Regions from separate parts of the Gordonia sp. SID5947 genome, predicted to be linked through region 1. Evidence: riboswitches for the same ligand, from Rfam matches in the RefSeq annotation. Region 1 holds a riboswitch; the other holds the start of a gene.
What was found. A riboswitch is a leader RNA that binds a small molecule or an ion and turns the genes downstream of it on or off. The one in region 1 is predicted to bind cyclic di-AMP.

Region 1 (8,629 bases):
GTTGGTCGGCTCGTCGAGGAGCGTGATGGGGGTACGACGGATGCGCAGGCCCGTGATGGCGACAAGCATCGCCTCACCACCGGACACTTCGGCGACGCGACGGTCGAGATCGATTGCGGTGAAGCCGATCTGGTGTAGCGCTTGATAGGCCCGGGCCTCGATGTCCCAATCGTCACCGACGGTCTCGAAGTGCTTGTCGTCGGCGTCGCCGCCTTCGATGGCGCGGATGGCGGAGAGTGTGTCGGCGATGCCGAGCAACTCCGCGATGGTCGTCTCGCGGGCGAGGGTGAGTGTCTGCGGGAGGTAGCCGACCTCGCCGATCGTGTCGACATGGCCCGCGGTCGGGGTGAGGATGCCGGCGATCAGGCGTAGCAAGGTGGACTTGCCTGCTCCGTTGCGACCGGTCAGGCCGGTACGGCCGACGGTGAACGTGCCCTCGACGCGGTCGAGCGCGACGGTGCCGTCGGGCCAGTCGAAACTCAGGTCGTGGAGGGTGATGGCGGATTGGGTGGACATCGGTGGCCTTCTGGGTGTTCGTGCCCTGTCGATGCGGTGGGCGTCGACGGGGCGTCAATGGAGGTGGTCGGGCGCGCCGAAAGGCCGGCGAAGATCGCGCTGGGAAAACGCCGCATCCGGACCGTTCACGGTCCCGACAAACCGTGCGATCGGACGTCTCCCGATCGCACCGCCGTCTCGCGGATGAGGCCACCGGCAATTCGGTGGCTAGATTCTGTCGACCTCGATCTCCATGATTCCCCGACCATACCGCGTCGTGCTCACCGCGATGGCACGGACTGCGCGGGAACCCCATCAGGAGGAGGGGTGACCGGGTAGGGCAGGCCGAAGTCGGCGGACCTGCTCACCTCCTGCCAGGCGAGGTCGCTGTCGAGTTGTCGCCGACCGAACTCGACGGACAGCGCCGAGGCCTGCGCCCCGAGCGGTAGGTTGTGCGGGATATCCTGTCGTGCGGCAACTTCCACGAGAATCGCTGCGGCACGTTCCGGATCGCCGGCCTGCAGAGGTGACGCGGGGTCGGTGGAATCCGAGTAACGGGCGCCCAATGCGGAGTATCCGTCGGACATCGCGGATACGGTCATCGAACTCCCCGCCCAATCGGTACGAAACCCGCTCGGCTCCACCACCAGGACTCTGACTCCGAATTGCGCAGTCTCCGAACGTAATACCCGACTGAATCCATCGATCGCGAACTTCGCGGCCTGGTAGGACGCGATGCCGCCAGAGCCGCCGACACGCCCGCCCACCGACGAGAACTGGATGATCAGGCCATGACCTTGTTGTCGCAGTAGCGGAATGACTGCCTTGGACACGTTGTAGACGCCCCAGAAGTTGGTCTCGAACTGGGTCCGGAAGTCGCTGTCGTCGCCGGTCTCGATGGGTGCGACATTGGCGTATCCCGCATTGTTGACCACCACGTCGATACCTCCGAACACTGTGTGCGCCTCGGTGACCGCCGCGCGCACCAGGTCGACATCGGTGACATCCAGGCGTATCGGATGGATGTGGTCGCCGAACTCGTCGACCAGGTCGTCGAGTTCTTCCGGGCGACGTGCGGTCGCCGCGACGCGATGACCTGCGTGCAAGGCGGCGCGGACGAGCGCACGCCCGAATCCGCGTGACGATCCGGTGATGAACCATGTCTGTTCCATGCGTTTTAGTAAAACACCGTTGCGGTAATTGCGCAACATCGTTTTGCTAAGTTGGGGGCATGCAATCGGGTGACTTTCGGCGCGCACGCAGTCCTCAGGCCAAGCAAGCTCGGGAGGAGGCCATCCTGAGCGCCGCGCGGGAGCTGGCGACCCAGCGGGGCATCCGCGAGATCACCCTCACCGACATCGCGGTCGCCGTCGGCATGCACAAGTCGGCGATGCTGCGCTATTTCGAGACGCGGGAGGAGATCTTCCTGCGCCTCACCGCAGACGGCTGGCGCGAGTGGTCCGCGGCTCTACGAGCGGACCTGGACGCGCGGCATCACGCGGATGCCGAGATCGTGGCTTCGGTCATCGGTGCAACCCTCGCTACCCGGGGCCAGTTCTGCGATCTGCTCGCCCAGGCGCCGATGAATCTGGAGCGCAACGTGTCGCCGGATGCCGTCCGTCGCTTCAAATACGTGACGCATGCCGAACTCGACGCCATCGTCGAATCCGTCCGGAGGTTGCTGCCCGCGTTGTCGGTGGAGAACGGTGTGGATCTCATCGCGACCTCGACCGCGCTTGCCGGCGCGTTCTGGCAGATAGCCACCCCGGGGCCCGAGATCCTCGAGCTCTATCGGGACGACCCGCGGCTGGGGCATGCGCTGGTGGATGTCGAATCCCGGTTACGACGCATCCTGGCAGCGCTGATCACGGGATTGCTCGCCGACTGACCGCCGCCGGTGCGCCGGCAGGGATAGGTTCGTGTGGTGTCCAACCCAGGTGACTCCGCTCGTGGTGACTCCTACGATCAGTCCGGTGGCTCGACGCCCGATCGCCATGAGACCCCGACCGAGCGGCTCGACCGCAACTGGGCCAGCCTGTTGCAGGAACTGCGAGTGGTGCAAACCGGCGGGCAGATCCTCACCGGTCTGATGCTGACCGTCCCGTTCCAGGAGGGCTTCGAGGAGCTGACCTCCCGCGAACAGAACATCTTTGTCGTCAGCCTGGTCTTCGCGGTGCTCTCCACAGTGACCCTGATCTCGCCTGTTGCGTTGCACCGACTGTTGTTTCGGCGCCACGCGATCGATCAGCTGGTGGATCGCGCACACCGGTTGACACTGATCGGCATCGGCTTGCTCGGCATCGCGCTCATCGGCGTCCTCACGGTGATCTTCGACATCGTCTTCGGCGGTTGGGCCGCCCTCACCGCCGGGGGTGCGGCGCTGGTGGTCTTCGTGTTCATGTGGGTCGCCATGCCGCTGCGTGAGCGGCGGCGACTGTCGCGGCACGACTGACCGGTCGCCGATGAGAATGGAAAAGGGCCCCGCACGGGTCTGAAACCGTCGTGCGGGGCCCTTCGACTGTGGGCCCGGGGCCGGGCCGAGTCAGCTGCTCCTATCAGGGAGTGGGCAGCTGGTCCTTGTGCTCGTTGAACATCTTGATCTGGTCCGGGGTGAGCTCGTAGCCGCTCTTCTTGGCCATATCCCACAGGCTCTTGACCTCGGGCGAGATCTTGCCGTTCTCCCGGGCCTGGTCGAGCGCGGAGTCGAGCTGCTTCTGCACGTCACCGGTGCTCTTGGCTTCGGGTGCCGACGACCAGTTGAAGGGTGCCGGCAGCTTCGGGAGCTGCAGACGCGGAGCCTCACTGGGCGCGCTGCGCTGGGTGGCGCCCGAGAGGCCGGTGCCACACACGGGCCACGCGCCCTTGCCCTGGCTGCCCAGCACACGCTCGGCGACCACGATCTGCTGCTCCTTGGTGGCCTGGTCGGCGCTGGGGGCGAACTGGGTGCCGCCGTGGCCGGCCCAGGTGCTCTGGCTGAACTGCAGGCCGCCCTGGTAACCGTTGCCGGTGTTGATGGCCCAGTTGCCGCCCGACTCGCACTGGGCGACCTGGTTCCATTCGGCGTCGGTCGCGGCGTTGGCCGTACCCGTGCCTCCCAGCAGGGCGGCACCGCCGCCGAGGACTGCTCCGGTCAGGGCGACCTTCGCGAAGGTCTTGGTGGTCGTGGCTGTCGTCGGTTTGCGATGACGTCCGGACATGAGTGGTGTTCCTCTCTCCACGCGCCTACGAAGTCAGCTGTCGGGTTCGGGCGAGAGGTGCCCGGTCTCGGCCTGACGTGAGTCACGCCGGGACTTAACCCCAAGGACGTCGTGATGACCGTCCGGTTCTCTGTCGGAGGGTTGGGTCCCCCGTCCTCGCTCCTAGATGTCGTTCTGTGGTGCGTCCCGTGACGGAGCGAGGTTCGGCGCGGCCGACGGGACGTTATGCATTTGGTTACTTGGTCGTGACCCCCCGTGGGGCGTCGTTCAGTCACACTACGACGTCTATGAGCTCGAATCACGTTGTTGGCGAGCCTGTTTTCGCCGGACGATTGGGTCTCTCGACCCAATTTCGGGGTCGTCCCTGCTCACGGCGCGATAGTCGACTTGTGTCCTTCTCGTTATCGAGCCGTTATGTGAGGAAGGTCACAGCGCGAATGTGTCGTCAGCCACCGGCGAATGGCGGCAGGACGTCGATGACCGCACACGCCCCAAGGGCCACATCGCGATCGCAGAGCGCGACCGAGTCGCGGAGGTAGGAGCATCGCGCCAGCACCCGCTGCAGATCCGGGTTACCCGCGGACAGGATCGACTCGAGGTCGCCGAGGGTGGTGTCCGCGTCGACGTCGACGACGGCCGTGTCGCCGCCTGCCGCCGCGCGCGCGGCAGCGAAGTACCGGATGGTGACCTGCATCGTCGATCAGCCTCCGATGGCCGACATCGGCCGATCGGGCTGGTGGAAGTCGGGGCTGTTCACCCCATGGCCGGCGGCCTTCACCCAGGTGTTGCCGCGCCAGCGGGCGGCGATGGCGCCGTCGAGCTGATCGTCGGGCAGACCGCTGCGGAGGAGCCCACGCAAGTCGGTCTCGGACTCCGCGAACAGACAATTGCGAAGCGCGCCGTCGGCGGTGAGCCGGGTCCGGTCGCAATCGCCGCAGAAGGGACGGGTGACCGACGCGATCACGCCGACCCGTGCCGGTGCACCGTCCACCTCGTGGCCGTCGACGAGCCAGGTGGCGGCGGGCGCACTGCCGCGGGGGCGGGGATCGGGCCGCAAGGTGTACCGAGCGCGCAGGGCGGCGAGGATCTCGTCGGCGGTGACCATCGACGACCGGTCCCAACGGTGGTCCGCGTCCAGTGGCATCTGCTCGATGATGCGTAGCTGGTACCCGTGCTCGAGGCAGAACCCGAGGAGGTCGGGGAGCCGGCCGAGGTCGTCGTGACCGGCGAGGACCGCGTTCACCTTGATCGATCGCACCCCGGCCGCCCGGGCGGCGGCCAGCCCGTCCACCACGTCGTCGAGCCGATCACGCCGGGTGATCTCGGCAAACCGTCGGCGATCCACCGTGTCCAGCGAGACGTTGATGCGGTCCAGTCCGGCGGCCACCAGCGCGTCGATCCGGTGGCCGAGGCCGAGGCCGTTGGTGGTCATCGCGATCTCGGGGCCTTCCGGCAATGCGGAGACCGCGCCGATCAGGTCGTCGAGGTCGCGGCGGAGCAGGGGTTCGCCGCCGGTGAAGCGGATCGTCCGGATGCCGAGGTCGCGGACGGCCACGGTCATCACCCGGATCAGTTCGTCGGTTGTCAGGACGTCGTCGGTGGGCAGCCAGTCGAGCCCGTCAGCCGGCATGCAGTAGGTGCACCGCAGATTGCAGCGATCGGTCACCGAGACCCGCAGGTCGGTGACGATGCGTCCGAGCCGATCCCGCAGCGGACCCGTCGTGGGGGTGTCCGCGGGCGCCGCATCCGTCGACGACGATGTGGTGGGGAGGCCGAGCGAGACAAGCGTCATGTGTCGCTCCTCCGGACTTCCAGTGAGCGAAACGTGCTGGCGTGGAACACGAGTGGTTCCACGCCGGCGTCGTAACGCAGGGCATCGATGCGGAGGAGTACCAGGGTGTGGTCACCGGCCGGTATCTCGTTGTGAAGCGAACAGGACAGACTGGCGGCGGCGTCCGGGATGAACACCGCGCCGTCATCGGTGCCGGACGGAGTGATCCCGGCGAAGCGGGTGTGAGCCGGCCCCGCCAGCTGTCGGCACAGGTCCGACTGGTCCCGCGCGAAGACGCTGACGCCGATGGCGGGGGCCTCGCGCAGTCGCGGCCAGGTGGTCGACGAGTTCTGCACACACAGCGAGACGAGTGGGGGATCGAGCGACACCGTGGTGAAGGCGCTCGCCGCCATCCCGACGAGTTCGGGAACGCCGTCCGCGCCGACGACACGGCACGCGACCGCCACGACGCCGGACGGGAAACAGCTGTAAGCGCGTTTGAGTACCTCGGTGTCGGCGGCCGGGGAGAGATCGGTAGCCGTGGTCGGGAACGCGGATTCGATGGTCACCGTGCGCGCCGTCCCGACCGGAGGGCGAAGACCAGTCCGAGTACGAAGCCCACCGGTGCGCACATGGTGAGCACGTACACGAATGTGGGCGCGGTGCCCCCGTCGGTGAGCAACGGGGTCACGAACAGCGCGACGATCGCCACGAGCCCGATCGCGAACACGACCACGGCCAGCTGCAGCAGTCGCGGTGACGATTGGCTCCTCATGTCTTCCACGGTAGAACACGTCGTGGGTCGGCGGCGTCCGGTGACCGTTGCGAGACGTGAGGTAATCCACGTGACCGGTCTGATCCGCGTTGGCTAGACTGAATCCTCATTGGCGCCTCTGCTCATCTGATGTGGAGCCGGGTCCCGTTTCGGGGACCAGCTGTGACTCAGGTCAGGGGCGCTTTTGTCATGGAACTCCGACGTACAGATGAGGGTGAGCACAGTGCCGACCGGCAAGGTGAAGTGGTACGACGCGGAAAAGGGTTTCGGCTTCCTCGCGCAGGACAACGGCGAGGACGTCTACGTCCGATCGTCCGCGTTGCCCGACGGCGTGGCGAGCCTGAAGCCGGGCCAGCGCGTCGAGTTCGGCATGGCCGCGGGACGGCGAGGACCGCAGGCGCTGACCGTCACCGTGCTCGAGCCGGCGCCCAGCGTCGCGAAGAATGCGCGTGAGGCCGCCCGCAAGGAGACCAAACGGCACACCCCGGACGAGCTGCACGGCATGGTCGCCGATCTGATCACTCTCCTCGAGGGCGCCGTGCAGCCCGAACTGCGCAAGGGCCGTTACCCGGATCGCAAGACGTCGCAGCGCATCTCCGAGGTCGTACGTGCGGTGACCCGCGAACTCGAGAGCTGATCCGCCGCCCGGCGGTGTCAGCGCGGGTCGCCCGCGGGCAGCTTTAGGTCCGGTGGGCTCGTGTCGGCCGCGAGGTACCCGCGCGCTATCACGTTGTTGTTCTCGGCGTCGGAGATGGCCGACGGCACCTGGACCTCGAGGTTGACCAGGATGCGGTCCGGCGTCGAGTGCAGCACCGTGGTGTATGTGGAGTTCGACCGCATCGGGACGGAGGTCCCGTCGAGTCCCTCGGGGGTGAGGTACTGGATGACCAGGTTCCACGGCCATTCGGCGATGTCCTGGGATACCGAGAGCATCACCGATTCGCCGACCGGCACCGGCACTCGCTGGACCTGGGCATCGGTGATCTTCTCGGGCTCACAGTTCTTGAGGAAGACGTCGCACATGCGGGTCGGATCGACCCGCACAAGCCGATCGCCCACCGCGAGTTGCAGATACGGATGGTCGGCGGACGAGTCGCCGGACCACTGATCTCGCGTCAGCACCGCGACGGTTCCACCGACGACCGCGACGAACGCGACCACAACCGCCGCGATGATCGCGAGCGCCTTCTTTTCTCCACTGTTCACGTGCACGGTCTACGACTGTCCTCGATCGGGTTCGGTGGGCATCTTCCGGGTGGGGTCGGCCGCATGGCCGCGTCGTGAATCGGGGGGCGGACCTCCGGGGTGATGCGCGATGCGGGTCGGGGCGTCCGAGGGCGGTCGATGCGGCGGAGAGGACCGTCGCTGCGGTGCTCCCGGGTGGCCGACCGCGTTGAACGCGATTGTGGGTGCCGCGTAGTCGGGACGTTGGCCGCCGATACCGGGCACCAGCGACGATCCGCGCGTCGTCATCACGGTCTGCAACAGACCGATACCCAACAGCACCGCGACGACGGTGAAGCCGATCCACAGCGTCGGGGGCAGCAGGACACCGAGAGTGGCGCCGAAGACCCATCCGAGCTGGAGAACCGTCTCCGACCTGCCGAAGGCCGACGCCCGGGACTCCTCGGGCAGGTCGTCTTGGATCGACGAGTCCAGACACACCTTGCCGATCGCGCTGGTACCGGACGCGACGAGCGCGGCCAGTGTGGCGATCACGATGTTGCCGAAGATGGCGGCCAGCGCGGCGACGACGAAACAGGCCGCGGTGCACCAGAGCACGATCCGGGGCGGGTTCTTCAGCTCCAGTCGGGTACCGAGGCCGTTGCCGATCATGTTGCCGATCCCGGCGGCCGCGCCGACCGCGCCGAGCAGTACCAGCTGGGTCCAGTTGGAGTGCACGCCCTGCTGGGCCTTGGCGTAAAAGGCGATGTAGAGCGTGAGGAATCCGGTGAGGATGCGAATCGTCGCGTTGCCCCACAGCCCCGCGACGACCTTGCGTCCGAGCGGTTGTCGCATCTTCGCGGCCAGCGCGGTTGCCGTCTCACGGGCGCTCCGCAGACCGCCGGCGCCGGCCGAGTCACCAGCCGGGACCTGCGACATCGACGGTTCTCCGTGATAGGTCAGCGTGGTGGGGATCTCGCCCTCGGTCACCTCGACCCAGGAGGGGATGCGCATGCAGAGCCAGGCGCCGACCGCCGCGATCACGGCCAGCCAGGCCATCGCGCCGGGTATGTGGATGGGCAGCACCTTGGCGAGCAGCATCTCGAACGTCGCCGCGACGGCACCGCCGATGATGGTCCCGCCGATCAGTCCGAAGGTGGTGAGACGGGAGTTGACCCTGGGCAGGTCGATCGTCGGTGGGACGACGCGCGGGGTCACCGCCGATTT
Region 2 (8,629 bases), 1.7 Mb from region 1:
CCCGTCGCATCGCGGGCGCGAGGACCGCCAACGGCGCAGCCGCGCCGAACCACACCGTCGAGATGCCGTGGGCCCGGATGATCTTCGCGGCCCGGCGGGCGACAAACGGCGTGGGCAGCATCAGGGTCGTGCGATGACGTAGCACCGTGTAGGGCACCGAGGCGTCGAACTCCTCATGGCCTCGCCACCGCGGTGCGTAGACGACCACCTCCTCAGGTGGCAGCAGATCGACCAGGTTCTGCAGGTACGACTGGATACCACCCGGGCGCGGTGGGAAATCGTTGGTGATCAACAGGGTTCGACGCATCAGCCGACCTGGTCGTTCAGCCATCGCTGCCATGAGGCGACGAACTCTGCGCGCGACATACCCAGGACACCACGGATCGCGACATCCTGGCGCTTCACGTCGTCGCTAGCAGCGACACCGAGGTAGAGCGCCTTGAGCTTGGCCTCCCCGAAACGCGCCGCGACGAAGGCGGCGACCGACCATGCGGCCTGGTACGCCACGCGCGCCTCGTCCGAGTCCACCGCAAAGTCCCGATCGGCCGGCAGCCCCGTGGGGCCGTCCCCGGCCCGGACGGCGGAAGCGAGGTCGGGCGCGGCATCCTCGAGGCGAACGTAGGTGTTCTTCCGTCCGACGTATTCGGGAACGCCCTCGGTGATCCACAACGGCGCACCCGGCGACGTCGCGACGCGCGCGGCCACATGGGTCAGCTCATGCCGCAGCACCACTCCCAGCGCGGGCTCCGCGATGTCGCGCGCGTTGGGGTGAGGATGATGCGCTGTCCGGCAGCCACATGTGCGCCGGTATCGATCCGGCTGAACACCGTCGCCGCCGCCGCACCCGCGATGTCGGTGGCCGTGCTCTGCGCCAGGTCGCTGAACTCCGCAGGCGTGCCTGTCGCCACCACCGCCGCCCGGCGCGGCCAGTCGGCGCCCCAGAAGTCGGTGACCGCGGCGGTCGCACCTGGGAGCAACCGGCGCACCCGGTCGACCACGGTCTCCGTGCCGGGATAGGAGGCGATCACAGACTCGCCGCCCGCGGTGGCGAGATCATCTGCCGCCACACCGGGTAGTTCCCACAGCTGGGTCGGCATGGCGGCCGCACCGATCGCCGCGGCATCACCGACGATCTTCCACTCGTCTCCGTAGCGCGCCATCACGAACTGAGTCGAGACCACCACCTCGGGCTCGTCGAGCCCTGGTTTCTGCGCACCGCCGAGCGCGTAGTGCAACTCCACCGGCGCGACCCACGAGTCCGAACTGCCCTGTGCGTCTAGGCGTGTCTGCAATTCGGGGGGAACCAGCGTCTCGGCCTCTTCGGTGGGCGCCAGGACATACCGAAGGGAGTTCAGCTGCAAGGCTTCTCCCCTCGCCGGCGGCGTCGAGGCGGACGACAGCGCCGCGGACGACGCGTCCGCTGCCGGCGAACCCGATGGCCGGGTCGACGACGCATCGCCGGCGGGCGGCGAGGCCGGAGCCGGGGTCTCGGACCGGAGGTCGGTGCCGGCCAGATTGGCGACCGATGTCTCGATGCGTGCACGGAAGTCGGAGGACGCCGAGGCGTCGACGAGATCGGTCACGCGGCTCCGGTCGCCGGCGAGCAGTCCCTCACCGAGCGCATCCAGGGTCGCCTGGGCCCCCGCCGCTCGCTGCTCTTCGTAGATGTTGGCCGGGGTGGTCGTCGTGCTGCCACCCGATCGAGATGTCGGGGCGGCATCCTGCCCGCATCCGCTCACCATCACGGCGACGAGGACCATCGACCCGGCGATGGTCAGAAGGCCTCGAGGCCGTCGCGACCGCGACCCGCCCGCGACCGTCATCCGGACGCGCCCTTCACGGCACGCCACTCAGTACCGGCGAGCCGAGCTGAATGGTCCTGCCTCGTCGATCGGCACGACCTTCACCGGCACACCGAATGTGGACGCGTGGATCACGTAGCCGTCGCCGACATACATGCCGACATGGTGTGCATCCGGGTAGTAGATGATCAGGTCTCCGGGGCGCAGATCACCACGGTCGACCGCCTGCCCGGAACCGCTCTGCGCCTCGCTGGAACGCGGCAGCGTCTTGCCCGCCTGCTCGTATGCCCACACCATGAGGCCCGAGCAGTCGAACGAGTCTGGTCCGGTGGCACCCCACACATACGGGTCGCCGATCCGGGTGAGCGCGGCCTGCACCGCGACCAGTGCGGCAGACGTGCCCTTCGGCACGAATCGCGGGTCGAAATCGAACTTCGGGCCGCGCAGCGCCGCGAGCTGCTTACCTGTCATGGACTCGTACACCGCGCGGATCTGCACGGCCTGCAATTGCAGATTCGCCTGCTTCGCCTGGAGCTCACCACGCGTCTTCTCGGCGGCGGCCACCGCAGCGGTCGCCTCGGTCGCGGTCTTGTCCGCGGAGGCCTTGGCAGCCAATGTCTTCCGGCGCGCGTCTTTGAGGCTCCGCAGGTCGGTGGCCGCTTGACGAGAGATCAGCTCCAGGCCCGACATCTGATCGAGCAACGACTGGGGGGAGTCACTGACGAGCACGGCGTACAGGCGGTTGACCCGGGCGCCCTTGTAGCTGGCGCGCACGATCGAATCGACCCGGCCCTGAAAACCCTCGAGACGCTTCTGTGTCACGACGAGCGTGCGGTCGGCGTCGGCCGACGCCTTCTTCGAGTCGGCCACGATGCGTCGCTGCTTGTCGTACTCCATCTGCGCGTTGTGCATCGCCTCCGCCGACTTCTCGGCGTCGTCGCTGAGTTTCTTGTATTGGCCGAGCAGCTGATCCGGGGAACGGACCGGCGCCGCCGAGGCATCCCCGCGCCCGTCGGCGAAGCGAGCTGTCCCGCGGACACCACCAGTGCCAACACCGCGGCCACGAGCAGTACGGATACCGCCCGCATCCGTGCGGTCCACAATCCGGAAACCACGGCTGTCACTTCTCCTCCACCACTGTCCCCCCGCTCACGTGACCTGCGACGGTCCGGAGCGGACCGGCCCTGCCAGGTCAGGTGATTGGTTTGGGCGGATCACGCATTCCACGTGATCCGCCCAAACGAGTTCACATACTCATCGGTGACCCGACGCTCAGTAGCGCCGGATGCCGGTGATCGACCAGTTGGAGACCTTGTCCTTCTTGACCGGCACACCGGCGGTCGAGGCATGGACAAAGGTTCCGTTGCCGACGTACATGCCTGCGTGGCCGCCACCGTTGAAGATCAGCACGTCGCCCGGCTTGGCCGCCGCGATGGACGACACCGGGGTGCCGCCACCGAGCTGTCCGTAGCTGTCGCGCGGGATGGTCTTGCCAGCCTGCTTGTACGAGTAGTAGACGAGTCCGGAGCAGTCGAACGCGTTGGGACCGGCCGACCCGTAGACATACGGAGCGCCGATCTTGCTCTCGGCGACCCGCACGGCCTTCTGCGCCGCCGTCGGCTGCGCACCCAGGATGCCGCCGCCGCCCTTGGGCTTGAACTGCTGCGGGATCTGGTTGTCGTTCAGACCGGGCACGGTGAAGGTACCCAGGTTCGGAACGGAGACGCTCGCTCCGGGCGACTCGGCCGCCGGGGTACTGGGAGCAGCCTTGGGCGCAGGTGCCGCCTTGTGCTCCTGGAATTGCTGGGGGACCTGCTTGGTATCGACCCCAGGAAGTTCGAATGTGCCGACATTGGGCACGTGTATCGGCGCTGCGAGCGCCGGTCCCGCGACAGCGGCGAGTGAGCCGACGGTGATCGACCCTGCAACCACCGCGCGCTTGGCTACCTTGGTGCCGCGGTTGGGCTGTTCCAAACGATGTTTCGCCACGAAGCGACTTCTCCTTGCTCTCCCTTCGACCGCCGACCGAGTTAGCTGTCGGGTTCGGGCCGGAAGAATGGCCCTACACACGTGTCTGGACGACGTCTACGACGTCGCCGGGCATGCGCGATTCACCCCGATTCGGATCGCTCCGAAAACTGATGGTTCCCCGGTTCGCCTGTGGCGATTGAGCGGTGACCGATCCAGACCACTCCTGTTGGAGCGGGACGCTCTGCAAAGGTCTCGGAAAGGTTACGAAATCCGATGCGGGTCTGTCCACCGACCCGTTCGGACCCGAATCACCGATTGCCGTCAGCCGGCGCGCAGGATCCGGAGCTGACGGCCCGAAACGCCGCCGCCATCTGCAGTTATCCCGTTTCTTGCAGATACTGCAGCGGCGCTGGAGGCCATTGCAGCGGCCTCGAAGACGCCGATCGCGGCGGTGATGTCGGCGTCTCCCGGCACCCCGGATCCCGTAACCTTCCCTCCACCTTCGGCGGTGGGGTTTTCGCAGTTGGGGGCGTCGAACAGCACCTGCATCATGCAGCCGTCACAAGCGACGGGACGGCCCGGGCAGGACTGGCAGTCGATGTACATGTGTGATCTCCATCTCAATCGCGTGCTCTGGGTATGTCGCCGGCCCGAATCGCCTGACTCGGCACCGTGCGTCACACGTGATGGAGACTAGGGACGGCCACCGACAGATCCGTGGCCGAAGCCGCCGTCCTCACCTTTCCCGCCTGTCACAACAGAAACTGTCGTACCGTCGAACTAGTGTTCGCTCCGTGGTGCTCAGGGGGCAGACGGACGGCGGACAACTCACCTTTGCCGACGTCGACGACGGCGAGGACGGCTTCCGTCCCGATCGTTCACTGTTCGACACCACGCTGGTCGTCGTCGACCTCGAGACAACGGGCGGCAGCCCGACCGATGACGGCATCACCGAGATCGGGGCGGTGAAGATCCGCGGCGGTGAGGTCATCGGCGAGTTCGCAACGCTGGTGGATCCGGGTCTGCCCATCCCACCGCAGATCGTGACGCTCACCGGCATCACCGAGGCGATGGTCGGCGACGCACCCATGATCGGCGCGGTGTTGCCCTCGTTCGTCGAGTTCGCGCGCGGATCGATCCTGGTGGCCCACAACGCGCGATTCGACATGGGATTCCTCCGGCACAACGCGGCACGCCTGGGAATCGAGTGGCCGTTCACCGCCAGCCTGTGCACGGTGACGATGGCCCGACGCATCCTGACGCGCGACGAGGCACCCACCGTCAGGTTGTCTGCTCTCGCCGACCTCTTCGACGTCTCCACGCGCCCCACCCACCGCGCGCTCGACGATGCGCGCGCCACGGTCGAGGTGTTCCATCGACTTCTCGAACGGGTGGGCAATCAGGGAGTCGACACCTATCGGGAACTGACGGCCTACCTGCCGCGCTCCGATCCCCGACTGCGTGCGAAACGCACCCTGGCGCGGGACCTGCCGTCGAGACCCGGTGTCTATCTGTTCCGCGGTCCATCGGACGAGGTGCTGTACGTGGGGACCGCCGTCGACCTCCGACGTCGCGTCCTGTCGTACTTCACCGGCGGCGACCCCCGCCGGCGGATCGGCGAGATGGTGAACCTGGCCACCCGGGTCGACCACGTCGAATGCTCCCACGCGCTCGAGGCCGGCGTGCGCGAGTTACGCCTCTTGGCCGCCCATGCGCCCGCCTACAACCGGCGATCCACTCAGCCGCACCGCGGGTGGTGGATCGTGCTGACGGGCGAACGCTTCCCCCGGCTGAAGGTCTCGCGCACCCCGACCGACGACTCCGTCGGCCCGATCGGCAACCGCACCACCGCGGCAACGATCGCCGACATGATCAGCCGGTCGGCCGGATTGCGTAGCTGTACGACGCGGTTGGGGTCGGCAACGCACCACTGGTGTCGATCCGAAGCCGTGGGCGGTCCCCGTATCGGAGGTTGCCACGCCGCGTCCGAACGCCCCCTGACCCTGCCCGACTATCTCCCGCGGGTCTCCTCGGTTCGTGATCTGATGACAGGCGATCGAGATCACCTGCTGACCGACCTCACCGACCGCCTGACCCGTCTGGCCGATGCCCAGATGTTCGAAAGCGCTGCGCGACAACGAGACCGGGTGTCCGCGACGGTCGACGCCCTGGCGCGATGCCAGCGACTCGCGGCGCTGTGCGCGATCACCGAACTCGTCGTCGCCCGGCCCGATCCCGATCGGGGTTGGGAGATCGCAGTGATCCGGCATGGACGACTGGCCAGCGCAGGCGTCGCGCGTCGCGGTGTCGCCCCGATGGCCGTCGTCGAGACGTTGACCGCCGCCGCCGAGACCGTTGTCGCGGCCGAGGGGCCGCTGCTCGGCGCCTCTCCCGAGGAAGCCGGGCTGCTCTATCGGTGGATCACCGAGCCCGGCGCCCGGATCGTCGCCACCACAGAGCCGTTCGCGCTGCCCGCGGCGAGCGCCGAGCGGTGGCTGCCGTGGTCGCAGACTGCCCACGCCGCCCGCGATGCGCCCCGCCGGGCAGGCTGACACAACGTGGGCCGACCGCCCCGCCGACCACGCCCCGTGCCACACCGGCACGAATCTGCGCACGGTCGGCGCGATTCTGCGCACGGTCGGCGGGGTCGGGAGCATTACGCTGGCACGCATGATCACCGCCATCGTCCTGATTCACGCCGACGTCCACCAGATCCCGGAGACCGCACAGGCCGTCGCGGACATCCCGGGTGTCTCCGAGGTCTACTCCTGCGCCGGCGACGTCGACCTGATCGCGAAGATCAAGGTGCGTGACCATGAGCAGATCGCCGACGTCGTCACCGGCAAGATCAACCGACTGCCGGGGTCACGCACAGTGCGACCCACATCGCGTTCCGCAGCTATTCCAGCTCCGATGTCGAGGGCGGTTTCTCCATCGGCGAGGAATGATCTAGTCGGCCGCTGCGGCCAGCTCCGTGGTGAGGCGACCCCACCGGTCGAGCAATCCCGTCGCCTCGCCACTGTCGATCACCGCCGCGGCCCGGTCGACGGCAGCGCCCATCGCGTCGGTCAGTTCGGCCGTCGTCATCGCCGAGTCCTGCTCGAACGCGACGATCGCGCCGGCCGCGTTCAGGAGCACGGCGTCACGCACCGGACCCCCCTTTCCGGCGAACAGCTCACGGGCGATCGTCGCGTTGGCGGTGGCGTCTCCCCCTTGTAGCTCGGAGAGTTGCACCCGCCCGATGCCCAGATCGGCCGGGTCGAGTGCTAGCCGATGTACCTCGCCGTCGACCACCTGCCACACCGTCGAGGTGGTGGTGGTGGTGAGTTCGTCGAGCCCGTCGTCGCCGCGCACGACGAGCACCGAACCGCCCCGGTCGGCAAAGGCCTGAGCCAGCACCGGCGCAAGATCGACGAAGGCACACCCGATCAGTCCGCGACGCGGCCGCGCCGGATTGGTGAGCGGGCCGAGCACGTTGAACACCGTCGGGATGCCGATCTGACTGCGCGGCGGCCCGGTGAACCGGAACGCGGGATGGAAGACCGGCGCAAAGCAGAATCCGATGCCGAGTTCGTCGACGCAGCGGGCCACGTCGGCCGCGCCCAGGGAGATGTTGATGCCGAGCGCCTCGAGGACGTCGGCGCCGCCGCTTTTCGACGATGCCGCCCGGTTCCCGTGTTTGACCACCGGAATCCCGGCCGCGGCGATGACGATCGACGTCATCGTCGAGATGTTGACGGTGTGCGAACGATCGCCCCCGGTGCCGACGACGTCGACCGCGGGACGCGCGACGTCGACGAGGGTGGCGTGATCGAGCATGGCGGCTGCCAGACCCCGCAGTTCGGCCGGGGCCGCACCCTTCATCTTGACGCCCACGCCGAACGCGGCGATCTGAGCGCCGGTGGCCGCGTCGCTCATGATCTCGTTCATCGCCCACGCCGCCTCATCGACGGTCAGGTCGATGCCATCGGTGACGCGGCCCAGGATCTGTGGCCAGGTGAGGGACGTCGACGCGGTGCGGGAAGGCTCTGTGCTCACGGTCCAAAGAGTAGTGCGCCGCCGGTCGTCACCGCGCCGCCGGTCGTCACCGCGCCGCCGGTCGTTGCAGCACCTGCCATCGGAGCACCGTGCCACCGTGCCGAGAACCCAGGCTGGCCATCCGCGACCGCTCCTGCGCGAGGTGCATCGCATCGAGTGACTGTGGCCGCGCGAGCACCACGACGACGTCGTCGCCGGCGTCGGAGAGTTGTGAGCCGGTCCCGTCGTCGAGCCGTTGATAACCGTCGAGCGCTGCCGTCGCGACAGCATCGGCAACCCGCGGTGCGGGCATCAGCAACACATGACGCAACACCACGTCCTCGCCGGAGCGCCACCGCGACTGACCGAGCACCGTGGAGCTCGCGGCGGTCTCGTCGTCGGACTCGGCCACGACGACCAGATCCGTCTCGTCGACAGCCAGTGGCGCACCACCGGCGACGCGTCCCGACAACCTGTGTCGCATCCGTTCCCAACGGCCCGCGGACACCGGATGTCCGTTGAGGTCCCAGCGGGCCGAAACCGATGGCCGCGAGGTGCTTCGATCGTCATCCACGAACCCAGCAAACCACGTCTGCGGACACGCCGACGAGGGCCTTCTCGGGGCCCCCACCTGGGTCGGGAGAAATACTTCCGCCAATTTGGTGACCCAAGTGGTCACGGCTTACTACGAACCGTCATACTTCTTTTTGTGACTAGCGCTGTAGGTACCTCAGGAACAGCCATCACCTCGCGCGTGCACTCGCTGAACCGGCCCAACATGGTCAGCGTCGGCACCATCGTGTGGCTGTCCAGTGAGCTCATGTTCTTCGCTGGGCTTT

Region 2: linked by a shared signal. The riboswitch ahead of GTV32_RS02070 (C40 family peptidase) and the one ahead of GTV32_RS10030 (transglycosylase family protein) in region 1 are both predicted to bind cyclic di-AMP.

The regions. Positions count from the first base shown of each region.
Region 1 covers NZ_WWHU01000001.1:2,160,712-2,169,340, reverse strand. Annotated here, with positions in the region: gene GTV32_RS10050 (ABC-F family ATP-binding cassette domain-containing protein) at 1-516, opposite strand, end outside; gene GTV32_RS10045 (SDR family NAD(P)-dependent oxidoreductase) at 777-1,667, opposite strand; gene GTV32_RS10040 (TetR family transcriptional regulator) at 1,727-2,383, shown strand; gene GTV32_RS10035 (DUF6328 family protein) at 2,420-2,947, shown strand; gene GTV32_RS10030 (transglycosylase family protein) at 3,051-3,692, opposite strand; cyclic di-AMP (ydaO/yuaA leader) riboswitch at 3,699-3,911, opposite strand; gene GTV32_RS10025 (MoaD/ThiS family protein) at 4,138-4,386, opposite strand; gene moaA (GTP 3',8-cyclase MoaA) at 4,393-5,484, opposite strand; gene GTV32_RS10015 (flavin reductase family protein) at 5,481-6,032, opposite strand; gene GTV32_RS10010 (hypothetical protein) at 6,029-6,238, opposite strand; gene GTV32_RS23830 (cold-shock protein) at 6,462-6,875, shown strand; gene GTV32_RS10000 (DUF2771 family protein) at 6,893-7,444, opposite strand; gene GTV32_RS09995 (MFS transporter) at 7,454-8,629, opposite strand, start outside.
Region 2 covers NZ_WWHU01000001.1:420,919-429,547, reverse strand. Annotated here, with positions in the region: gene GTV32_RS02085 (glycosyltransferase family 4 protein) at 1-307, opposite strand, end outside; gene GTV32_RS23975 (hypothetical protein) at 307-729, opposite strand; gene GTV32_RS02080 (hypothetical protein) at 711-1,823, opposite strand; partial or broken gene GTV32_RS02075 (C40 family peptidase) at 1,851-2,890, opposite strand; gene GTV32_RS02070 (C40 family peptidase) at 3,075-3,791, opposite strand; cyclic di-AMP (ydaO/yuaA leader) riboswitch at 3,806-3,986, opposite strand; gene GTV32_RS02065 (hypothetical protein) at 4,095-4,379, opposite strand; gene GTV32_RS02060 (DEDD exonuclease domain-containing protein) at 4,568-6,325, shown strand; partial or broken gene GTV32_RS02055 (Lrp/AsnC ligand binding domain-containing protein) at 6,444-6,721, shown strand; gene trpD (anthranilate phosphoribosyltransferase) at 6,723-7,811, opposite strand; gene GTV32_RS02045 (hypothetical protein) at 7,858-8,364, opposite strand; gene GTV32_RS02040 (heme-copper oxidase subunit III) at 8,500-8,629, shown strand, end outside.